DNA from 3 places in the Pseudomonas sp. E1MeOHC2 genome. Region 2 is predicted to be linked to each of the others. Evidence: predicted binding sites of a transcription regulator. Region 2 holds the regulator's gene; each other region holds the start of a gene.

Region 1 (2,267 bases), 810 kb from region 2:
GTTTGTTCGGCCACCGACTTGATCACGTCCATGACGCTGCCGATCTTCTGGCTTTCCTGTTGCAGCAGGTTCATGGCTTCGGTGGAACGGTGCACTTCTTCGGCCAGGCGCTCGATCTGGCCGATGGCCTCAGCGACCACACGATCACCCGCGCGAGCTTCGTCATCGGCACCGGTGGCGGCATGCGAGGCCTGCTCGGCGTTGCGCGCGACTTCCTGAACGGTTGCCGCCATTTCGTGCATCGCGGTGGCCACCTGATCGGTCTCGACCTTCTGGCTGTTGGCCCCTGCGCTGGTCTGCTCGGTCACGGCCGACAGCTCTTCGGCGGCGCTGGCAATCTGGGTCACGCCGTCGCGGATGCCGCTGATCAGCTCACGCAGGGTGGTGCCCATGCGGGCGATGCCCTGTTGCAGCACGCCCAGTTCATCGCGGCGGGTGACGCGCAGGTCGTGCGTCAGGTCGCCGCCGGCGATGCGTTCCACGGCTTGCAGGGTTTCCTGCAGCGGGCGGGTGATCTGCCGCGTGATGAGCACCGCTGCCAGAACGCCTACCAGTAACGCCAGCAGGGTTGCGATGGCCTGCAGGCTACGGGCCTGCGCACTTTCGATGTCGCGTCGCTCCAGCTGGATCTTGTACAACGCGTCGCTGGTTTTGACGATGTCGGCGCCCTGGACGGTCATTTCGGCACGCGCGCTGGTGATATTGGCGAGCGCATCGCGGAACTGGCGCACGGCATCACGGTAGGCCTGCACCGACTGTTCGAACTGCTGCAGGCGCGCGTCTGCGGCAGGCAGCTGGCGCTTGAGGGTGTCGACCTCGGCCAGTGCCGCTTCGAGTTGGCGTAGGGCGGCCTGCTCATTGACCGCACTGTTGTCGGCAATGTAACCGCGCACGTCGATGCGCACCTGCAACAGCTGCTGGCGAGCCTTGCTGATCAGTTGGTACTGGGCCAGGCGCGCACTATCGGTTTCGGGGCGTGCCATGACTTCCTGGCTGATGGCATCCATGGCCTGGTCAGCCTTGGCGGCCGAAGCGGTCATCGCCTCGCGAGCGGTCTGGGTGGCGTTGTAGCCTGCACGCATGGTGCCCAGCGACACCTTGTATTGGCTGATGGTCTGCCCCAGTTCGTGCAGCAACTTGACGTTATCCGGGCTCTTGAACGTATCGACCAGGCGCGCCTGCTGGTTGCTGAAGGCTTCCAGCTTGGCCAGTGTGTTGGCCGCCGCCGCATCGTCGCCATTGGCAATCATGTACTGCAGGCGTGCGATGCGCAGATCGGTCAGGTCCTTGTTGAGCTGGCTGATGTCGCTCATCCAGTTACTGCGGTCGATCAGGCTGCCCAGGCTGGTCCAGCCGGTCAGGGCCAGCAGGCCGGTGAGGATCAGTACCAGGCCGAAGCCCAGGCCGAGTTTGAGGTTGACGCTGATGTTGGCAAACCAGCTGTTCATGCACGCACTCCAGAAGTTGTTTTCGCTCGCTTGATCGTCGATCGCAAGGCGTTGTTGTTCTGGATGCCCGCTGATTCGTGCAGGGGTTATCGGCAATGATGGGGGAAGCTGAAACGCTTTTTCAGCTGATTTGTAACTTGTCGTTAAGGTGGCGCGGGGGCCGCGAGGCAGCCCCAGCGTGTGTCAGAGGTTACGCGCACTGAAGGTGTCGCAGCTGTTCACCTCGCCCTCGGCAAACCCCGCCTTGAACCAGCGTACGCGCTGCGCCGAGGTGCCGTGAGTGAAGGAGTCGGGTACCACGCGGCCCTGGCCTTTCTGCTGCAGGCGGTCGTCGCCAATGGCATTGGCCGCGTTCAGCGCTTCCTCGACGTCACCCGGCTCCAGCCAGTTCAGGCGTTTTTGCGCCTGATATGCCCACACCCCAGCCAGGCAATCGGCCTGCAGTTCCTGGCGTACCAGCAAGCCGTTGTCGCCTTCCATGCGCTGCCCGTTGCGGCGGGCGGCATCGACCTTGGCCGACACGCCGAGCAGGGTCTGCACGTGGTGGCCGATCTCGTGGGCGATGACATAAGCCTGGGCAAAGTCACCCGCTGCGGCGAAGCGGGTTTCCATCTCGCGGAAGAACGACATGTCCAGGTAGACCCGCTGGTCGGCCGGGCAATAGAACGGGCCTACCGCTGCCGAAGCAAAGCCGCAGGCAGAATTGACCTGGCCGTTGAACAGCACCAGTTTGGGGTCGCGGTACTGCTTGCCGGCCTGGGAGAACAGCGCTTTCCAGGTGTCTTCAGTGTCACCCAGCACCGAGGCGACAAACTCGGC
Region 2 (2,267 bases):
GCACCGGGGTGCTTTCTTCGACCAGGTCCATGGTGCGGTTGGCCGCACTCTCGGTCAGCTTGACCACATAGGACAGGCGCTCGGTGGCGTCGGTGATCTGCGAGACCTCCTCGGCCTGCGGCATGTGCGGGTCGATCTGGAAGCTGACAATTGCACTGTGCAGCTCACGGGTCAGCTTGCCGACTTCCTGGTACAGGCCGCGGTCGCGGGTCTGGTTCAGCTGATGGATCAGCTGCACCGCCTCGCCGAAGCGCCCTCGTTCCAGGCTTTCGACCAGCTCCTGGGCATGCTTCTTCAGGGTCGATTCGAACTCCCCCAAAGACGTTTCTGATGAATCCATGGCGCGCCCCCTGACGTGACTCAGCCGTTGACGCGTTCGAAGATCTTCTCGATCTTTTCTTTGAGCACCTGAGCGGTGAACGGCTTGACCACGTAACCATTGACGCCGGCCTGGGCCGCTTCGATGATCTGGTCACGCTTGGCTTCGGCGGTCACCATCAGTACCGGCATGGTTTTCAGCTTTTCGCTGGCGCGGACTTTGCGCAGCAGGTCGATACCGGACATGCCCGGCATGTTCCAGTCGGTCACCAGGAAGTCGTAGTGGCCGTTTTCCAGCATCGGCAACGCCGTGGTGCCGTCGTCGGCTTCGTCGGTGTTGGTGAAGCCCAGATCACGTAGCAGGTTCTTGATGATCCGCCGCATCGTCGAAAAGTCGTCAACGATGAGGATTTTCATGTTCTTGTCCAATTAGACCTCCAAGCAGTCTCAGACGCGCTCGGTCCCCGAGCACGCATTCATTCAATTCGGCACAACGTGAAACGACTGCAGCGTCTTCAACGGCGAACGGCGGCGACTAGCGCGCCCGCCATTCACCCAGACGGCTGCGCAAACGTGCGGCGCACTGGCTGTGCAACTGGCTCACGCGCGATTCGCTGACCCCCAGCACCTCACCGATTTCCTTGAGGTTCAGCTCTTCGTCGTAGTACAGCGCCAGCACCAGCCGCTCGCGCTCTGGCAGGTTGGCGATCGCATCGGTCAGGGCAGCCTGGAAGCGCTCGTCTTCAAGGTCCCGCGACGGTTCGACCTGGCCACTGGCGCCGTCCTCGTGCAGCCCTTCGTGCTCGCCGTCCTGCAACAGGTCGTCGAAGCTGAACAGTCGGCTGCCCAGGGTATCGTTCAAAATCCCGTAGTAATCGTCGAGACTCAATTGGAGTTCGGCAGCAACCTCATGATCTTTAGCGTCGCGACCGGTTCTTGCTTCCACGGCGCGCATTGCATCACTGACCATGCGTGTATTGCGGTGCACCGAACGCGGCGCCCAATCGCCCTTGCGCACCTCGTCCAGCATCGCGCCGCGGATGCGGATGCCGGCGTAGGTCTCGAAGCTGGCGCCCTTGCTGGCGTCATATTTGTTGGCCACTTCCAGCAAGCCGATCATGCCGGCCTGAATCAGGTCTTCGACCTGGACGTTGGCCGGCAGCCGCGCCAGCAAGTGATAGGCGATGCGCTTGACCAGCGGGGCGTAGCGTTCGATCAGCTCGTACTGGGCGTCTTTCGACGCCCTGCTGTACATCTTGAAGCCGCTCGCACTCATAGCACCGGTCCTGCGCTGGTGGGCTGCACCAGACGCTCGACGAAGAACTCCAGGTGCCCGCGCGGGTTGGCCGGCAACGGCCAGCTGTCGACCTTCTGCGCAATGGCCTTGAAGGCCAGCGCGCACTTGGAGCGAGGGAAGGCTTCGTACACCGCGCGCTGCTTCTGCACCGCCTTGCGCACGCACTCGTCGTACGGCACCGCGCCCACGTACTGCAGGGCGACGTCTAGGAAGCGGTCGGTGACCTTGGTCAATTTGGCGAACAGGTTGCGCCCTTCCTGCGGGCTCTGAGCCATGTTGGCCAGCACGCGGAAGCGGTTCATGCCGTAGTCACGGTTGAGCAGCTTGATCAGGGCATAGGCATCAGTGATCGAGGTGGGTTCGTCGCAGACCACCAGCAACACTTCCTGGGCCGCGCGAACGAAACTGACCACTGAGTCACCAATACCCGCAGCGGTATCGATCACCAGTACGTCGAGGTTGTCGCCGATGTCACTGAAGGCCTGGATCAGGCCGGCATGCTGGGCCGGCGCCAGGTGCACCATGCTCTGGGTGCCGGAGGCCGCCGGCACGATGCGCACACCGCCCGGCCCCTGCAGCATCACATCGCGCAGCTCACAGCGCCCTTCGATGACATCGGCCAGGGTGCGTTTTGGGGTCAAGCCAAGCAATA
Region 3 (2,267 bases), 450 kb from region 2:
AGGAAGAATTTGGGGTTGCCACTGGTGGCAGCGTCCAGCAGCGCCACTTGGTGGGTGTTGCGCTTGAGGATCGGCAGGCAGTAGAAGTGCGGGCGAATACCGCCTACCAGCATGTGGTTGCGGTTGTACAGCAGGTGCTGGGCGGTAATGGTCGCGCCGACGTTGGCCGAAGCCTCGGTGACGAACTGCGCGGCATCGCTGGTGGTGATGTGCTCGAACACCACCTTGAGCGTCGGGAAGCGTTCGACCACGCGACGCATGTGTTCGTCGATGAAGCGCTTCTCGCGATCGAATACATCGATTTCGCTGCGCGTCACCTCACCGTGCACCAACAGCGGCATGCCGACTTCGGCCAGCGCTTCGATGGCGGGGAAGATGTTGTCGATGCTGGTCACGCCTGAATCGGAGTTTGTCGTGGCGCCGGCCGGGTAGAGTTTGGCGGCGTACACGATACCGCTGGCCTTGGCCGCGCGGATGTCCTCGGGGCTGGTGCGGTCAGTGAGGTAAAGCACCATCAGGGGTTCGAAACGGCTGCCGGCCGGACGCGCGGCAAGGATGCGCTCACGGTAGGCGCCGGCTTCGACGGCGTTGCGTACCGGCGGTACGAGGTTGGGCATGATGATGGCACGGGCGAAGGTACGCGCCACATCGCCAACGGTATGGGGCAGGACGGCACCATCGCGCAGATGGATGTGCCAGTCGTCGGGACGCAGGAGGGTCAGGCGATCGGACATTGGGGATTCCAGGCGGGTCGAACTCAAGGCTCAATGCTACCGGAAAACCCTGGCCCGAGCACGGCTATCAAGTTTTTCGGGCAGCGTCCGATACCCTGCAGGTAAGCCGTCAGAATTTGTGGAGCCGCCCGTGCGCCAGCGTTACCTAGCCCTGTTGACCCTGTTCGCCAGCCTGCCGGCCGGTGCACTGACTTTCCAGACGCGCATGGAGAACATTGCCTGGCAGGTCGAGGGCGACCAGTTCGAATGCCGGCTGATCCAACCGATCGACGGTTTCGGCAGTGGCGAGTTCGTGCGCCGGGCAGGTGAGCAGCCGGTGTTCCAACTGCGATCACACAGTAATGCGCTGGGCGCCGGTTCAGCCACGTTGCTGGCGGCAGCGGCGCCCTGGCAGCCAGGGCGCGGTGATATCAACCTGGGCGTTGTGCGCCTGGCGCGCAACGGCGTGCTGTTCAGTTCGTCCCAGGGGCAGGCCAGCCGACTGATCAATGGTTTGCTCGATGGCCGCAGCACGGTGGTGCGCAACTACACCGGCGAGGCTGGGCGGGCAATGGAAGTTCGGGTGCTGCCGGTCAGCTTCGCCAAGGCCTATGGCGACTACCAGGCCTGTGCCAGCAAGTTGCTGCCGATGAATTACGATCAAGTGCGCCAGACACAGGTGGGCTTCCCAGGGGGGGGCATCGAGCTGGACGATTCGGCTCGGGCGCGGCTGGACGTGGTGCTCGATTACATGAAGGCCGACCCGACGGTTAACCACATCGAACTCAACGGCCATTCCGACAACAGCGGTAATCGCCTGACCAACCGTGATCTTTCGCGCCGCAGGGCGATGGCCGTGGCGGACTATTTCAAGGCCCATGGCGTGCCGGAAGCGCAGATCACCGTGCGCTTCCACGGCGAGCGCTATCCGCTGGCGAAGAACAACAGTGCCGCCAACCGGGCGCGTAATCGGCGGGTGAATATCGAGCTGGATCGGGTGGCGGTGGTTGAGAAGCCGGTCGAGAAGGCGGCTGAAACGCCAGCGCCTGTGCCTGCACCTGCATCCGCTGCGAAATAACACCATTGGCAGGAACGCTGTGGCAGCCGGCAAGGCAGCCACACAGTACGTCGCGCCTTCGACAATTACTGTCGCTTTGTCGTCAGAAGCTGTCGCCCCACTGTAAATTTTTCCGCAACGCCGTTAGAATCGACCCCTTTCCGTACAACCCCGTGGAGTGATGGCATGGCGGACGTAAATAAGGTCGTACTGGCGTATTCCGGCGGCCTTGATACTTCGGTGATTCTCAAGTGGCTGCAGGATACCTACAACTGCGAAGTGGTGACCTTCACCGCTGACCTGGGTCAGGGCGAAGAGGTCGAGCCGGCCCGTGCCAAGGCACAGGCGATGGGTGTGAAAGAGATCTACATCGACGACCTGCGCGAAGAATTCGTGCGTGATTTCGTGTTCCCGATGTTCCGCGCCAACACCGTCTACGAAGGCGAGTACCTGCTGGGTACCTCCATCGCCCGTCCGCTGATCGCCAAGCGCCTGAT

The links. Region 2 encodes FliA, which starts transcription of late flagellar genes. Its sites were predicted from a motif close to CTAAAGTTTNNNNNNNNNNNGCCGNTAA; they were not measured.
Region 1: a site for FliA is predicted at 1,535-1,562, ahead of ACSSU5_RS06760 (methyl-accepting chemotaxis protein). Genes of this name have one in related genera too.
Region 3: a site for FliA is predicted at 801-828, ahead of ACSSU5_RS05090 (flagellar protein MotY). Genes of this name have one in related genera too.

What each region holds. Positions count from the first base shown of each region.
Region 1 covers NZ_CP196675.1:1,514,910-1,517,176, reverse strand. The annotation lists gene ACSSU5_RS06760 (methyl-accepting chemotaxis protein) at 1-1,448, opposite strand, end outside; gene ypfJ (KPN_02809 family neutral zinc metallopeptidase) at 1,632-2,267, opposite strand, start outside.
Region 2 covers NZ_CP196675.1:705,625-707,891, forward strand. The annotation lists gene ACSSU5_RS03095 (protein phosphatase CheZ) at 1-340, opposite strand, end outside; gene ACSSU5_RS03100 (chemotaxis response regulator CheY) at 361-735, opposite strand; gene fliA (RNA polymerase sigma factor FliA) at 854-1,594, opposite strand; gene fleN (flagellar synthesis regulator FleN) at 1,591-2,267, opposite strand, start outside.
Region 3 covers NZ_CP196675.1:1,152,021-1,154,287, reverse strand. The annotation lists gene pyrC (dihydroorotase) at 1-734, opposite strand, end outside; gene ACSSU5_RS05090 (flagellar protein MotY) at 865-1,791, shown strand; gene ACSSU5_RS05085 (argininosuccinate synthase) at 1,957-2,267, shown strand, end outside.